3 regions of the Halobacillus sp. A1-3 genome follow, and region 3 is predicted to be linked to each of the others. Evidence: predicted binding sites of a transcription regulator. Region 3 holds the regulator's gene; each other region holds the start of a gene.

Region 1 (5,249 bases), on a different contig from region 3:
AAGCACGGATGAAATTGTCGGCCGTAAAAAGCTGCAAAAAATGATATACATACTGAAGAAGTGTGATATTCCATTTGAAGAACGTTATCAATTTCATTTTTATGGACCGTATTCAGAAGAGCTGACCCTCAGAGTAGAGGAAATGTGCAATTTAGGTTTTATAAGTGAGACAAGGGAAGAGAAGAAGAATTATTATCAATACCGGTATCAGCTGACAGACAGCGGCCGGGCTTTCTTAGAGCATTACACAATGGATTTGCCTCCTTTAAATGACCACATCACTGAAATGAACGCGAAAAGCTCACGTTTCTTAGAATTGGTTTCAACAATGCTATTTTTTGAGGATTTACCAAAAGACGAAATCGCCGAAAAAGTCCTAACGGTAAAAAGTACCCAGAATTATTCGGATGACGACATCCAACAAGGATGGAAATTTATTGAAAAGTTGCGTGGGATTCATTAAACTCAAAGGTAGTAAGAAGGTATACTGAACATCAGTATACCTTTTTTATGCATCGCCTTGTCTGATAATTAAAAAAATTAGAGAGCTGTACCAAAATAAAGAATAAGGGCAGCTAGGAGCAGAGCAGAGTGGAAGTTGAGTGAGGGAAGGTAGGACGGGGGTCAAAATGAAACTATTAAAATTTGCAGGTTATTATCTGCTCGGTTTGATTGGGATTCTAGTAATTAGTACTGCTCCGGCTTTGTTTCGTGAACGATCGTATTTCAATGTTTCGGCTTTTGTAAGTGAGTTTCAGACGCTTCTGAATCAAATCATACAACCATCGGAGTGGGTCTATCTATTCAAGGGAAGTCCTGAACCGTTACTCCCTTATTTATGGGAGCCATATCAATACTCCATGACCATATTTTTTGTAGGAATTATTCTAGGATTTGTGCTTGCTTTTGTACTGGCAATAGGCACAGCATTCTTACCGAAGTGGGCAAGAGTGATTGTAGGACGGGTTTTAAATGTTCTGGAAGCTGTCCCTGACTTGCTGCTGGCTTTTTGTTTACAGTTATTCATTGTCTGGTTATATAAACAGACGAATGTCCTCTTTTTTCAATTTGCTTCAATTGGACAGGAAAAAGTCTATGTCCTGCCTATTATTGCAATCGCCGTTCTCCCTATGGTCACGATGTACAAGATTATTCTTATGCTGATAGATGAAGAAATGACAACGTCTTATGTGCAAATGGCTAAGAGTAAAGGAATGGAAAAATTCTTTATTCTGAATGTCCATGTCCTCAGAAATATTGTGAAAAGTGTTTTCTATCATTCTAAGGTGATTCTTTGGGGATCGTTGTCAAGCCTATTGATTATTGAATACATATTTAATATGAATGGAATTACGACAGCTTTCCAGCAAGATCCAAGGCCAATCGTCACTTCCGTCATTCTCTTTATGCTGTTTACTCCATTCTTTCTCCTATATCAGGGGACAGAGTCTTTCATTTTCAAAGATAATAAAGTAGCAGAAGAGACGCAGATGAAGATGAATAGTTTTATTGGATCATCTGCGGCAAAGCCCGGTGGGAAGTGGGGCAAGCATATTCTTTCTGAATTAGGTGCCCACTTTAAAAATGTGAAATTTTCAGCTGGGTTTTTAGTGATTTTTGGTATGTTAGCTGTCAGCGTGATTTACACGCTTACGGCAGATCCACTTGTCGATAAGTTTTTTCATATCAAGAACGAAGAAGGGCGGCTCGTCAGCGCTGCGCCACACTCTCCTGAATACGTCTTTCTTGGTACAGATGAGTTAGGATACAGTATATTTGATCAATTGATAGTAGGTGCTAAATACACCATCCTCTTTGCCTTGGCTATTGCTTTTTTAAGAATGATTATTGGATTTGTGCTTGCCATTCCGTTTGCTTTCTTCTTACCTGAAAAAATACAAAGAGGTGTCGAGAAATTCGTGGACGGGATGCACTATTTGCCGATGACGATCATCGCTTTGTTACTTTTATCTCCGGTGTTAACGATGCCTCCTGGCGGTTTCACAACAACTGAAACAGAAAGAGTTCTTTTTCAAGGAGTGATTTTAACACTGCTTGCGGTCCCACTGATTATTACTCTATTTGGAAATGAGATGAAGCTGATTATGCAGGAAGAGTATGTAGTCAGCACTAAAGTATTGGGCGGCAGTTCTTTACATTTACTGTGGAAGCATTTGCTGCCTCATTTAAGTTCGAGAATGGGTGTTGTTTTCGGACAGCAATTTATTCAGACCTTACTTATTTTCATTCATCTTGGTGTGTTTAATATATTCTTCGGAGGGACTAAAGTGAGTTACGACCCGATGATGCCTGATCCTCCACAATCGACGACTTATGAATGGTCAGGTCTTATCGGCTCGTCGAAAGATTCACTCATGACAGGGCGCTGGTGGTTTATCATCCCTGCGCTTGTCTGTTTTATGATCTTGATTCTGGCTATGCAGCTAGTTATTCAGGGGATCAAAGAAGTTCAGCATAAGCGTGTAGGGGTACCTATTGAAGGGTTTAATTGGTGGAAGCGATTGTTTACGAAAAAAGAGAAAGAGAGGTACACTCCAAGCAATCCATCTAAAGAAGCTTTCGTCTTTATGAATAGTGATCATATTAAACAAAAGAGTTAGCGGTGTTCCATCTATTCAGAAAGAAGGCAAGGAGGGTAAACATTTTTGTAAATCGAGGAGTAACCCAATCAATAAAATGCCCGGCGCTGAACATCAGCTCCGGGCATTTTACGCCTATTTTGTAGAGTCATAATTCTTTTGTTTTTTGTAGATCCTATTTAAATAGGCAACCGCACTTCCCCTTAAGTACGTAGATAGATCTTTCATTATCTATATTTCGAGATAAATGAGGGATTTCCTTCTTTTTATAAAGAATTGGTGGAAACCAGCCGTATCGCTAAAAAAGCTTGGATAGAATATGTTAAAATGAGACAAAACCGCCAGGCAAGAGGAGGATTCTCTGACAATGAAGGAATTTGACCAGTTTAAAAATAAACAGGACCAAAATGATAAAAAGAAAAATCAATTTACGATCATCAAGGATGATTCGACCGATGGACATGGAGGCTATGGTGTAGGTTCGATCAGCCTCGAGAATATGACGCCTGTTATCGTCGATCCGAATGAAGGTGAAGCGTTTGTAGATATGGGAGCTCTTCATGCACGCAGTAAAGTGGAGAAAAGGATTAAATTCATCCCTAATCGAGAAGAAGTAGCTAATGGTTTGCTTTATTGGATTGCATGGGTAACGGTCGATTATCAAGAAGGAAAGCCTTCCTACTACGGTGTTGCCGGCAGCGAAATCCGTGTAGACCGTTCAATTAAACGCGGATACAAACTGATGCCTGAACATGTCAATCATATGGATAAATCTTTGAAGGGCCGCTTCGTTGTCGATCATATGGATGAAAAATCGAAAAAGATCCTGGGAGAGTACTTGCGTGATTTCAAACCAGATCTTTGGAAGAATACAAACCAAGAATTAAAAGATGCGCTAGGTGTTGAATAGTTTTCTACAGGCACTTCCTTACAGGGAGTGCTTTTTTATGGGTGATTCATGGAATTGGAAGATATTCACCGGAAAATTCCAGTTTACTCTGAGCCCTTTTATGGTAAAATAAGAACAAATGTTCGCGTTGGAAGGTGGAGCTACTATGGATAGTCGCAATAGGGATCGGGGAACGATCAAATGGACCTCGTTGATGTTGCCTGAACATGTAGAAATGGTCAAAAAGCTATGGAAGGAGGATGAACGGGTAGAAAAAGGAATCATCGATGAGCAAAAAGCAGTCGAAATCGACTTTCTGATGCAGCGGGCGTTAAATGATGATTTGACGGTGAAGGTGCGAGTTTATAATGGGTTTGATTACGACAACATTCTGCTGAAGATGAAATTCATCAATAAGCTCGATCGCAAAGTAACCGGCGTGAATTGGAAGACGAAAGAGACAGTCCACATAGCCTTAGACGACATTGCAGATCTCTCGATTGTATAGCCTTTTGAAATTTGTTCACAAAATGTTCAAGAAAAATGTTGCTAAAACATGGATGTAATCTTGACGAACGAGCGACGGGAATAATATATTAAGTAACACATGGGTTTACATGTATTACTAGGACAAAGAAAGCGACCGGCAGGAACCGGTCGTTTTCTTTGTCTTTTTTTAGTTATAAAGTGGAGCTGTCTTGTTAAGTAGAGAGCTCTGTTCCCTAGCCACTATTCTAAAAGAACCAGTCGACGACGTCTTTAAACCATGGGTCATTTCGGAATTCATTTTCAATTTCTTCTTTATCTTTATCTTCATTGCCTCCGCAAACTTCTTTAGGAATATCTTTTTTATCCATATAGACGAGCCGCTCTTTAGGACAATTCGGACCAGAACGATTGCCTGTTTCCGGATCGATATATACGCCTTTAACGTTCGGCGTCGGGATGAAGGCCGCTGTCGGCAACGTTTCGTGTATAGATTCCATCGTCCCAGCCCAAATGGATTTTGCGTACCTTTTCTCATTGAAAGTTTCAAGCTTCCTTCCGCCTTCATCGTGACCGATCCATACGGCGGATACGAATTGAGGGCTGAAGCCGATCATCCAGCTATCATAATCGGTCGTCCCCGATTTTCCGCCATACATCCGAGTGAGCTTGCCTTTGATTGGCGACCCTGTCACGGAGGCATAGTCCCCATCAAGTGAAGAATCAAACATCCCCGTCATCATGTGGGTGATCGTGAAAGCCCTGTCCGGGTCGATCTTGTCTTCCTCATTATAAGTGGGCTGGTATTCATAAAGGACATTTCCATGTCTGTCGGTAATTTTCTCAATCGTATGGCTTTCTAAAGATTCCGAGCCTTTCAACATCTTCCCGTATGCGCTTACCATATCATAAAGGGAAATGGATGTAGCACCCAGAGCCAGGGAAGGGACGGGTTTCGCGTTATTGTGAATGCCAAATGTCTTCAATGTGCGGACCAATTTTTCAGTACCTATATCGACGTGTGTAGATACGGCATAAATATTATCTGAAACGGCTAGTGCTTGAGCCATGGTAATTGGCTTGTCTGCATATTGATCGTTAAAGTTCGTAGGGGAGTACACTTTTCCGTTTTCTCCTACTTCAAAGTCAGTGGGTTTACTCTCAATCATAGTGACCGGAGAGTATCCTTCTTTTAATGCAGCGTAGTAAAGAAAAGGTTTAATGGTGGAACCTACTTGTCTTTTTGCTTGGGTGGCTCTGTTATAAGGACTCTC
Region 2 (5,249 bases), on a different contig from region 3:
CTTCTTAGAGAGTGGCTGTACGGATATCGGAGATGCGTCAGGGGTGAAGCTTCATATATGCGACATATTAAGAAGCTGGAGAAATCTTGGGAAAGCCGGAAGATGTTTGTCCGTTACACAGAAAATATGCTATAGTTAGATATCATATGTGTGAAAGGATGAACAATCCGGTGGAGCAAAAAGTCGAGAAAATCGTATCATGGTTACAAAACCAAGTAGAACAAGCGAATGTTGACGGGCTGCTTGTAGGGGTAAGCGGCGGCATTGATTCAGCTGTTGTTGCGAACTTGATAAAGCGAGCATGCCCTGATCGTTCTTTAGGGGTTATTATGCCTTGTAAAAGCCATTCCAGTGATCAGGAACATGCTCAGAAAGTTATAGAAGCTTGTGGTATTGAGTCGATTACGGTTGACTTGACAGAGACACATGAAGTTATGTTCGGAACGATACAACAGCAATTAAAGAATCAAGACATCTACAATCCGGAACAAGCGAAACTGGCAGATGCTAATTTACGTGCACGTTTAAGAATGAGTACATTGTACACCGTCGCAACCAACCATAAATACTTAGTTGTTGGTACAGACAACGCTGCCGAATGGTACACAGGCTACTTTACGAAATTTGGTGATGGAGGCGTTGATCTTGTCCCTCTCGTTCATTTAACTAAAGGCGAAGTACGTGAAATGGCTGAGTATTTAGGAGTACCTGATGAAGTCGTCCATAAACAGCCAAGTGCTGGGCTTTGGGAAGGACAGACAGATGAAAATGAAATGGGCACAAGCTACGCGATGATTGATAAATATTTGAAAGGGGAAGAAATCCCTGAAGAAGATAAAAAAATCATTAAAGCATTGCATAAAAGATCTGCTCACAAGCGAAAGCTCCCACCTTCTCCACCACAATAAACTGGCGAAAATTAACAGACTAAAACATTCTCCTTGAACCATAGTAATGGTAAAAGGAGAATGTTTTTTATGTGGCGAATTTTGCTGATTATGGTCCTTATGGGGCCTTTAGTGGCTTGTAATAGTGAACAAGAAGCAGCTGACCAGAATAAAGATCAAAAGGAATCAGAGGAAGAATCGTTTTACGAGCCTTTAGAATATTCCTCAGATAAAGCCATAGAACGCAGAGGAAATATCCCTACCGGTAAAGACAGTTACTTTAAGCGCACTGCAGAAGATGAATTTCGTAATTCTAAGTACGGGCAAACGAACCGTTCTCATGATAACGTATTTAACGATGAAGAAGCGATGGCAATTATGGAAAAAGTGAATGAGCTGGAAGAGGTCACGTTGACACAAGCTTATTCAACAGATGATCATGTTTACGTAGCAATAATGGTAAATCCGTACGACCGGCGCGATCAGTCTGTTCCTGAAAAGGTGCAGGCAAAAGTTAAGGAAATTACAGACAAACCTATATCTATTTACACCAATAATAATAATTGGGATCATATGAAAGATGTTAATGCCCGTTTAAAAGCCTCGCAAGCACCTGATGATCTGAAAAAAAGGATCAAAGACTTTTTTAACCAAAATAGATGATGATAAACGAATAAAAGCGCTACGGAATACCTTCCGTGCGCTTTTTTATGTGTAGCCTTAGGCTTTTATGAATGGTTGAAATTATGGTATATTGATATAGGAAAAGATTTGCTTTGGAGAGGAGAATGTCCATGGCTGGTCATTCAAAATGGAGTAATATTAAGCACCGAAAAGGGGCGCAGGATGCAAAACGTGGAAAGCTTTTTATGAAGCTGGCACGGGAAATATTCATGGCGGCCAAAGAAGGTGGAGGGGATCCTGATACGAACCCAACACTTAGATTAGCTATTGATAAAGCAAGATCCAATAATATGCCTAATGACAATGTCGACCGTGCTATAAAGAAAGCGACAGGAGATTTGGAAGGCGTTAACTACGAGGAATACACGTATGAAGGTTATGGTCCCGGTGGTGTTGCTGTAATGGTGAAAGTCTTAACTGATAACAAAAATCGTACAGCTGCTGATGTTCGACATGCTTTTAATAAAAACGATGGGAACCTGGGTGAGAATGGTTGTGTATCTTTCATGTTCAACCGCCAAGGGTACCTTGTCATTGACCGTAATTCCGCGGATATAGATGAAGAGTCACTCATGCTTGAAGCCATTGAAGCAGGCGCGGAAGAAATGGAAACCACAGACGAACAGTTTGAAATCTATACTGAGACTGAAGCTTTTTCAGATGTTAAAGCTGATCTTGAAGAAAGCGGCTATGCATTCAAGACGGCTGAAGTTACAATGATTCCTGAAACTTATACGTTTCTTGAAGAAGAAGGCGTTGAGAAGATGCTTAAGCTAATTGACATGCTTGAGGATAACGATGATGTTCAGGAAGTTTATCATAATCTTGATGCCGACGAAGAAGTACTAGATAGGCTTTCATAAAAAGTGTTCCATGAGTTCTATATACAGAGCTCGTGGGTTATTTTTTTTCAGTCTTTTATTAAGTTGTCAATGACTGACAGAAATACTCCCCTAATACTCATAATATGTTCTGTTTCTGGACACAATAGGAACAGAATTTACTTAATTAGGGGGAGTCTATTATGATACGATGGCTGTTCATCATAGGGATAGTCGTAATCTTTGCAGGTTGGCAGGCAATTCATTTCGAAGAGGAACGACCGCTTACAGCCAGCGATCTCTCTTACCAGCGAGCCGTAGAGGTAAAGAATCAAGATACAGTCTCAACACTCGTAAAGCCTGAACCATTGAAACTAACTGTTATTTTAAAAGAACACTATATGGACGGGGTAATAGAAACCACAAAGAAAGAAGAAACCATCTGGTCTATGGTGGATTTTTGGGCTCAATATGAAGGATGGACAGTTGAAAATCAGCAATTGGATCAAGTCGTCTTTAAACGAGAAGTGAAAGATATCTCTCCCTTGACTAAACAACAAGGATACTTCGGTTTGACTGAGGATGGAGAGCTTGCGGTCTTTCAAGGAGATCCTGAGGATGGTAAAGTGATTGAAGCGTTCAAACCGATTCCAGTTAAACCGCTTGAATCTAGAAGAAAAACGGAGTTGAAAAGCGGGATTAAAATAAAAGATTACGATCATTTTGAACAAGTCCTCAAGCAATATTCTACTCAAGGAGAAGTATAAGAGACAGTCCCTTGTTATGCAGGGGGCTGTTTTGTATGGATTGCTGGCATTTCTGACATAGGCGAACATGTGCTTGTGTGATACAATAAAGAGTGCTAAGCAATAAAGGGTAGAGAGGATTTCAATATTATGATCACATATGTAAAAGGTCAAGTAACAACCATAGATAATGATTCGGTTGTAATAGAAACAGGGGGAATTGGCTACGAAATATTATGCGCCAATCCTTTTCATTTTCAGGAACAAATCAATAAAGAAGTCAAAGTTCATACATACCATTATATAAGAGAAGATCAACAAAATTTATATGGGTTTAAGAAAAAAGAGGACAAGCAGCTTTTCGCTCAGCTGCTCAATGTTTCTGGAATTGGTCCTAAAGGAGCGCTTGCTATTCTTGGAACAGTGAGTGTACCAGAATTTGTCTCAGCCATTGAACAGGAAGATGAAAAATATTTGACCAAGTTTCCAGGGGTAGGGAAAAAGACGGCAAGACAAATGATCTTGGATCTGAAGGGTAAATTAGTGGTCTGGCTTCCAGATGAACAAAATGAGAGTACCATTTTCTATCAGGAAGACTTAACATCAAAAGAAGTAAGAGCCCACATTGATGATGCCATTGAAGCACTTAAAGCTCTTGGCTATACAGACAAGGAAGTCAAACAGGTACGTACTGAATTGCAAAAAGCGAAACGAGGTACCGTAGACGATTATGTGAGACAAGGTCTTCAGTTATTAATGAAATCATGAGGGAAAGGAAGATAATACATGGAGGATCGGATGATCTCTGGGGAAATGCAAGAAACAGATCAAGAGATCGAGTTAAGTTTACGACCAGAAACACTCAAGCAATACATTGGTCAGGATTTAACAAAAAAGAACCTGAGTATTTTCATCGAAGCTGCAAAGATGCGGGAAGAGCCGCTTGATCATGCCCTGTTATATGGACCGCCCGGGCTGGGTAAAACAACGTTGGCTTCCATCATTGCAAATGAGATGGGTGTCCAGTTCCGTACAACAGCGGGGCCGGCGATCGAAAGGGCGGGGGATCTCGCTGCGATTTTATCCTCGCTGGAACCAGGGGATGTATTATTCATAGATGAGATACACCGTTTGCCGAGATCGGTGGAAGAAGTTCTCTATCCAGCGATGGAAGACTTTTGTTTGGATATCGTTGTAGGTACAGGCCCTAGTGCACGGTCAGTACGCCTGGATCTTCCTCCATTTACACTTGTAGGAGCAACGACGAGGGCAGGACTTTTATCCGCTCCGCTGAGAGATCGTTTCGGTGTTCACTGTCGCCTCGACTATTATGATACAAAAGCTTTGTGTTCAATTGTTGAGCGAACAGCTGAGATTTTTAATGAAGAAATTAATGCAAATGCTGCAGTAGAAATAGCGAGAAGATCAAGGGGAACACCAAGGATCGCAAACCGCCTGTTCAAAAGGGTCCGAGATATTGCGCAGGTTAAAGGAGAAAAGGTCATATCAAAAGAAACCGCTCAGGAAGCCTTAGAAATGCTTCAGGTGGATGCGGAAGGCTTAGATTTTATCGATCATAAACTTTTAAAAGGGATCATGGATGGGTTTAGAGGCGGACCGGTGGGACTTGATACAATATCCGCTACGATTGGAGAAGAGCCTCAGACGATTGAAGACGTTTATGAGCCTTTTCTTTTGCAAATCGGATTTATTCAAAGGACGCCACGCGGAAGGGTCGTTACTCCGAAAGCCTATGCTCATTTTAACCGGGAGGTGCCTGGCTCTTGACGGGGTTTGGTAAAATCTTTATTGTAATAGGGATTGTGTTTATCGTAATTGGACTATTGTGGAGTTTTATCGGGAAGTTGCCAGGTGACCTTACCTTTAAGAAAGGTAACGTGACCTTCTACTTTCCAATCATGACTTCGATAATTGTGAGTATTGTTCTCTCATTAATATTTTATTTTATCGGAAAAATACGTTAAGGAAGAATAGGGGATTCATATGGATATTAAGCAGTACGATTTTGATTTGCCTGAAGAATTAATTGCACAGGTCCCCTTGCAAGACCGCTCATCTTCTAGATTGATGGTTTTGGACCGTGCGCAAGA
Region 3 (5,249 bases):
TAAAGAAGAAATCTACAAAAAAATTGATGAAGAAAACGTCCGGTTTATCCGACTGCAATTTACGGATATGCTCGGCACAATTAAAAACGTGGAAATCCCACTAAGCCAGTTAGATAAAGCACTAGAAGGAATGATGATGTTCGATGGATCGTCCATAGAAGGATTCGTGCGAATTGAAGAATCTGATATGTATCTTGTGCCAGACTTAGATACATTTGTCGTTTTCCCTTGGACATCGGAAAAAGGGAAAGTGGCCCGATTCATCTGTGACATTTACAACCCAGACAAGACTCCATTTGAAGGCTGTCCGCGTTATAATCTGAAGCGCAACATCAAAAAAATGGAGAAACTTGGATTTTCCGCCTTTAACATCGGAACAGAACCAGAATTTTTCTTGTTTAAGCTAGATGAAGCAGGCGACCCTACAATGGAATTGAATGATAAAGGCGGGTACTTCGACCTTGCTCCTACAGATCTAGGTGAAAATTGTCGCCGTGATATCGTTCTTGAACTAGAAGAAATGGGTTTTGAAATTGAAGCTTCTCACCACGAAGTAGCTCCAGGACAGCATGAGATTGACTTTAAATACTCCGATGCTGTGAAGCACTGTGATGATATTCAAACATTTAAATTAGTTGTTAAGACAATCGCACGTCAGCATGGATTGCATGCAACCTTTATGCCTAAGCCTCTATTTGGTGTGAATGGATCCGGAATGCACGCAAACATGTCATTATTCAATGAAGGCGGAAATGCTTTCTTCGATGAAAGTGGCAAGGAACAGCTTTCAGATGTAGCGTATCAGTTCACAGCTGGAATTATTAAACATGCGACGAACTTCACAGCAGTAACGAACCCTACAGTGAACTCATTTAAGCGTCTCGTTCCCGGGTATGAAGCCCCTTGTTATGTTGCTTGGTCCGGCCAAAACCGTAGTCCACTTGTACGTGTACCGACTTCTCGTGGTCTGAGCACGCGTATTGAGGTGCGAAGTGTTGACCCGGCAGCGAACCCATATATGGCGATGGCTGTGCTATTAGCTGCAGGACTTGATGGTGTGGAAAATAAACTCGATGCCCCTGCTCCTGTTGACCGCAACATCTATGTGATGGATAAAAAAGAGCGTGAAGCTCACGGTGTTAAAGACCTTCCAGCAACACTTTACGATGCCCTTGTAGAATTGCAGAAGGATCCGATTATGGTTGAAGCCCTCGGTGAGCACCTATTCGAGCATTTTATTGAAGCGAAAGAAATTGAATGGGATATGTTCCGTACGCAAGTCCATCCTTGGGAACGCGAACAATACTTACAAACGTATTAATGGATAGGAAAACCCTCGATTTTAAGGATCGAGGGTTTTTCATTTGCGAAAATTACTACATATTTCTAGTGTACAAAAAGACATCCACTCCATATAATAAATATAAGAACAAGTGTTCGTTTTATGGGAGGGGTGATACCAATGGGTAATTTAATGGTCCGTTCGAAAGAAGAAAATGAAAAAATTGATATTATTTATCTATCCAGCCAGGGGAAGCTTACTCAATGGATGATCCGAGTCATTGCTATTCGTGAGATTTACATTCTTGCCTATTGCTTCAATCGGAAGGAGGTGCGAGCGTTCCACACAGAAAATATTCTCTCTGCTTTTCCGATAACCAATACCAGAGGCGTAGGAGCATGACTTATTCGTTCACTTTATTCAAGTATTAGGGTGAGCCAAGTCTTTAACTTATCACTTAAACGCAAATAAATAAATTATTTTTGCCTGATTGCTTTCCAACTATTGACTCTTCTGGTGTATGTGATATAGTTAGAGTTAATTATTCTTGTTCGTTTACGAATGAAAGCAAAAGTAACTTTTAAGTCACTTTCGTCTTGAATGAATATGCAGAGCAATAATAGTAATACAATGTGGAAAAAGTTCCACGCAGGAGGTAACAACATGTTACAAGGTAATGTTAAATGGTTTAATGCAGAAAAAGGATTTGGATTTATCGAAGTAGAAGGTCAAGACGATGTATTCGTACACTTCTCTGCTATTCAAGGCGAAGGATTTAAAACTTTAGAAGAAAACGAAACTGTTACTTTTGAAATCGTTGAAGGTAACCGTGGACCACAAGCAGCTAACGTTCAAAAATAAGACGTTAAGTGTAAAAAAGAGACTCTCTTAGGAGAGTCTCTTTTTTTGTTTGGTATAATAAAGCCCATATTAATAAAACGAGACGAGCAGCGGCTCGTCTCATTTTTAATGTACAGTACGGTATAAACCAACCACTTTGCCAAGAATAGAAACATCATTAAGAATAATCGGATCCATGGTGGCATTTTCAGGCTGTAGACGAATGTGATTTTTTTCTTTAAAGAACCGCTTTACAGTAGCTTCTTCATCCTCTGTCATAGCAACGACAATATCACCATTCTGGGCTGTCTGCTGCTGTCTCACAACCACCATATCACCATCAAGAATACCGGCCTCAATCATACTTTCTCCTTGAACGATCAAGACAAAAGTATTGTCATCGGATCCAGCCAGCGTATCCGGCAGAGGAACATACTCCTCTATGTTTTCAACAGCCGTAATCGGCGTACCTGCCGTAACCTTACCAATAACCGGAGCATAGGCAGCCTCACTACGAGGAATACTATGATCTTCTTCCAATTCTATCACTTCAATCGCGCGAGGCTTCGTAGGGTCCCTGCGGATGTATCCTTTTTTCTCTAGTCTTGATAGATGTCCATGGACTGTAGAGCTGGATGCTAGACCCACAGACTGACCAATTTCCCGAACAGAGGGAGGATAACCTTTCAATAGTACTTGTTCTTTAATAAAATCTAGTATTTCTTGCTGCCGCTTCGAAAGTTTGCTCATAGATTGCCACCTCGTACATAGGATTATAGTAACCACATTGTACCATGCCTATATTTAAAATACAAACAAGCGTTCGAAAAAACGGTTGACAAGAACCTGTGTTCGTATATAATTAAAATTAACCAAACGCGAACATAAGTTCTTAAGAACGTAGGTTCTCAAAAAATGGAGGGTTTTAAATGTTTAACAAACTATCAAAGCTTGATCTCACGTATCTAGTATTATTCGTAGCGAGTTTAGCGTTTTTATACTTTTCTATGGTCACGACAGGATAGTTTGTAATATCCTTGTTAAAGTAACTTTAGAAGAGGGAGACCAGACATTATGAGAGTCGTTCTATATTGTCGAGTAAGTACAGAAAAGGAAGCTCAGGTATCTTCTTTGAAGAGACAAAGAGCTGAATTGATGCGTATGGCCGAGCATCATGAAATGGAAATTGTAGATTGTATAGAGGAACAGGCAAGCGGCTATGAGATCGAACGGGAAGGTATTTTCCGCTTGCTTGAATACTTTTCCAATCGTAGCGCTGATGCCCTTCTCATTCAGGACGAAACAAGGCTTGGAAGAGGGAATACGAAGATTGCTTTATTCCATCAATTAAATAAACTTAACGTTCGGATTTATTCGTTGTCTCATGAAGGTGAATTGGAAATTTCAGAGTCAGATTCGATGGTTCTCCAAATTGTAGGTATTGTTGAAGAATATCAAAGGAAAATACATAATATGAAAATCCGAAGAGGAATGAAGAAAGCTGTGGAAGATGGATACAACCCAGCTGAGAATCTCTCAAATAAAGACATGGCCTCGGGGAGAGAGAGGATTGAATTTCCTATTGAGGAAGTCATTCGCTTACGCCGTAACAAGTTGACTTTCAAAGACATTGCGTCAACTCTAAGAGGAGTGGGCTACGATGTATCGAAAGCCACCGTTCACCGCAGGTATCAGGAATACGTATCACTTGAAAAACAAAGTCAATCAAGTTACGATAATGTAGACAAGGGTGAATAGCCTCTTGTCTTTTTCTTGTCTTAACGACATTAACCCACATTAAGAAAGCGGGGTATTAACTATGCTATCGAAAGATAAAATCAATCGTATAAATGAACTAGCTAATAAATCAAAAAAAGAAGAGCTTACGAAAGCTGAGAAAGATGAGCAGCAAAAGCTTCGTCAGGAATATTTGAAGAATGCTCGTAAATCATTCAAAAATCAGTTGAAGGGTGTTAAAGTCATTGATCCTTTAGGAAATGATGTAACCCCTAACAAGCTGAAACAAATGCAGCAGAACGAGAAAAAAAATTAAACAAAAGATCCGTACTTAAAAAAGTGCGGATTTTTTGTTTAAGAAATCCGATTAAGGGAAAATTAGGCAAGAATTAAAAGGAATTATTGAAAAAGTTGTGCGATTGCTTGTTTCAAATCAATTTTCATTATAGGATAATACATGGTACATATACCTGAGAAAGGGGAATGAAGATTATGGCAAACAGCCTTGAACAAACTTCTATTAATACAATTCGTACTTTAGCTATTGATGCAGTAGAAAAAGCGAGTTCTGGACACCCGGGTATGCCGATGGGGGCAGCCCCAATGGCTTACACACTTTGGACGAAATTCATGAACCACAACCCAAATAATTCCGAGTGGTTCAACCGTGATCGTTTTGTTCTGTCAGCTGGACACGGTTCAATGCTTCTATACAGCCTTTTACACCTGTCTGGATACAACGTGACAATCGATGATCTAAAATCCTTCCGCCAATGGGGTTCAAATACGCCAGGACACCCTGAATATGGCCACACTGATGGGGTAGAGGCGACTACAGGCCCACTTGGACAAGGGTTGGCTATGGCTACAGGTATGGCTATGGCAGAGGCTCACCTTGGTGCAAAATACAACCGTGACGATTACAATCTAGTTGACCATTACACGTATGCTATTTGCGGTGACGGTGACTTAATGGAAGGTGTCTCTCAAGAATCAGCTTCCCTTGCAGGTCACTTAGGACTAGGAAAATTAATCGTCCTTTACGATTCTAACGATATCTCCCTGGATGGAGACCTTGACCGTTCCTTCAGTGAGAGTGTTGAGAAACGCTATGAGGCTTACGGCTGGCAAGTGATTCGTGTAGAAGATGGAACCGATACCAATGAAATTACTAATGCGATTGAAAAAGCAAAGCAAAATACAGATCAACCGACAATGATTGAAGTGAAAACCGTTATCGGTTACGGTGCGCCTACTAAATCTGGTAAATCTGCTTCTCACGGGGCACCATTAGGTGAAGACGAAGTTACGAAGACGAAAGAATACTATAAGTGGGAGCATGAACCATTCCACGTTCCTGAGGAAGTTTACGCTGATTTTAAAGAAAAAG

What was found. The regulator LexA, encoded in region 3, represses DNA repair genes until DNA is damaged. The targets are predictions, from matches to a motif close to CGAACATATGTTCG.
Region 1: a site for LexA is predicted at 3,622-3,635, ahead of ACRYKC_RS15830 (YolD-like family protein). Genes of this name have one in related genera too.
Region 2: a site for LexA is predicted at 3,222-3,235, ahead of ruvA (Holliday junction branch migration protein RuvA). Genes of this name have one in related genera too.

Annotation. Positions count from the first base shown of each region.
Region 1 is NZ_JBPCEO010000009.1:39,325-44,573, forward strand. Features, by position in the region: gene ACRYKC_RS15815 (YwgA family protein) at 1-463, shown strand, start outside; gene ACRYKC_RS15820 (ABC transporter permease subunit) at 630-2,621, shown strand; gene ACRYKC_RS15825 (YwhD family protein) at 2,968-3,510, shown strand; gene ACRYKC_RS15830 (YolD-like family protein) at 3,656-3,997, shown strand; gene ACRYKC_RS15835 (transglycosylase domain-containing protein) at 4,224-5,249, opposite strand, start outside.
Region 2 is NZ_JBPCEO010000007.1:14,268-19,516, forward strand. Features, by position in the region: gene ACRYKC_RS12910 (phosphotransferase) at 1-135, shown strand, start outside; gene nadE (NAD(+) synthase) at 171-908, shown strand; gene ACRYKC_RS12920 (YhcN/YlaJ family sporulation lipoprotein) at 978-1,550, shown strand; gene ACRYKC_RS12925 (YebC/PmpR family DNA-binding transcriptional regulator) at 1,682-2,434, shown strand; gene ACRYKC_RS12930 (BofC C-terminal domain-containing protein) at 2,596-3,159, shown strand; gene ruvA (Holliday junction branch migration protein RuvA) at 3,289-3,906, shown strand; gene ruvB (Holliday junction branch migration DNA helicase RuvB) at 3,925-4,926, shown strand; gene ACRYKC_RS12945 (DUF2905 domain-containing protein) at 4,923-5,123, shown strand; gene queA (tRNA preQ1(34) S-adenosylmethionine ribosyltransferase-isomerase QueA) at 5,143-5,249, shown strand, end outside.
Region 3 is NZ_JBPCEO010000004.1:177,105-182,353, forward strand. Features, by position in the region: gene glnA (type I glutamate--ammonia ligase) at 1-1,321, shown strand, start outside; gene ACRYKC_RS08710 (hypothetical protein) at 1,463-1,684, shown strand; gene ACRYKC_RS08715 (cold-shock protein) at 1,946-2,143, shown strand; gene lexA (transcriptional repressor LexA) at 2,249-2,872, opposite strand; gene ACRYKC_RS08725 (YneB family resolvase-like protein) at 3,197-3,880, shown strand; gene ACRYKC_RS08730 (DUF896 domain-containing protein) at 3,942-4,175, shown strand; gene tkt (transketolase) at 4,352-5,249, shown strand, end outside.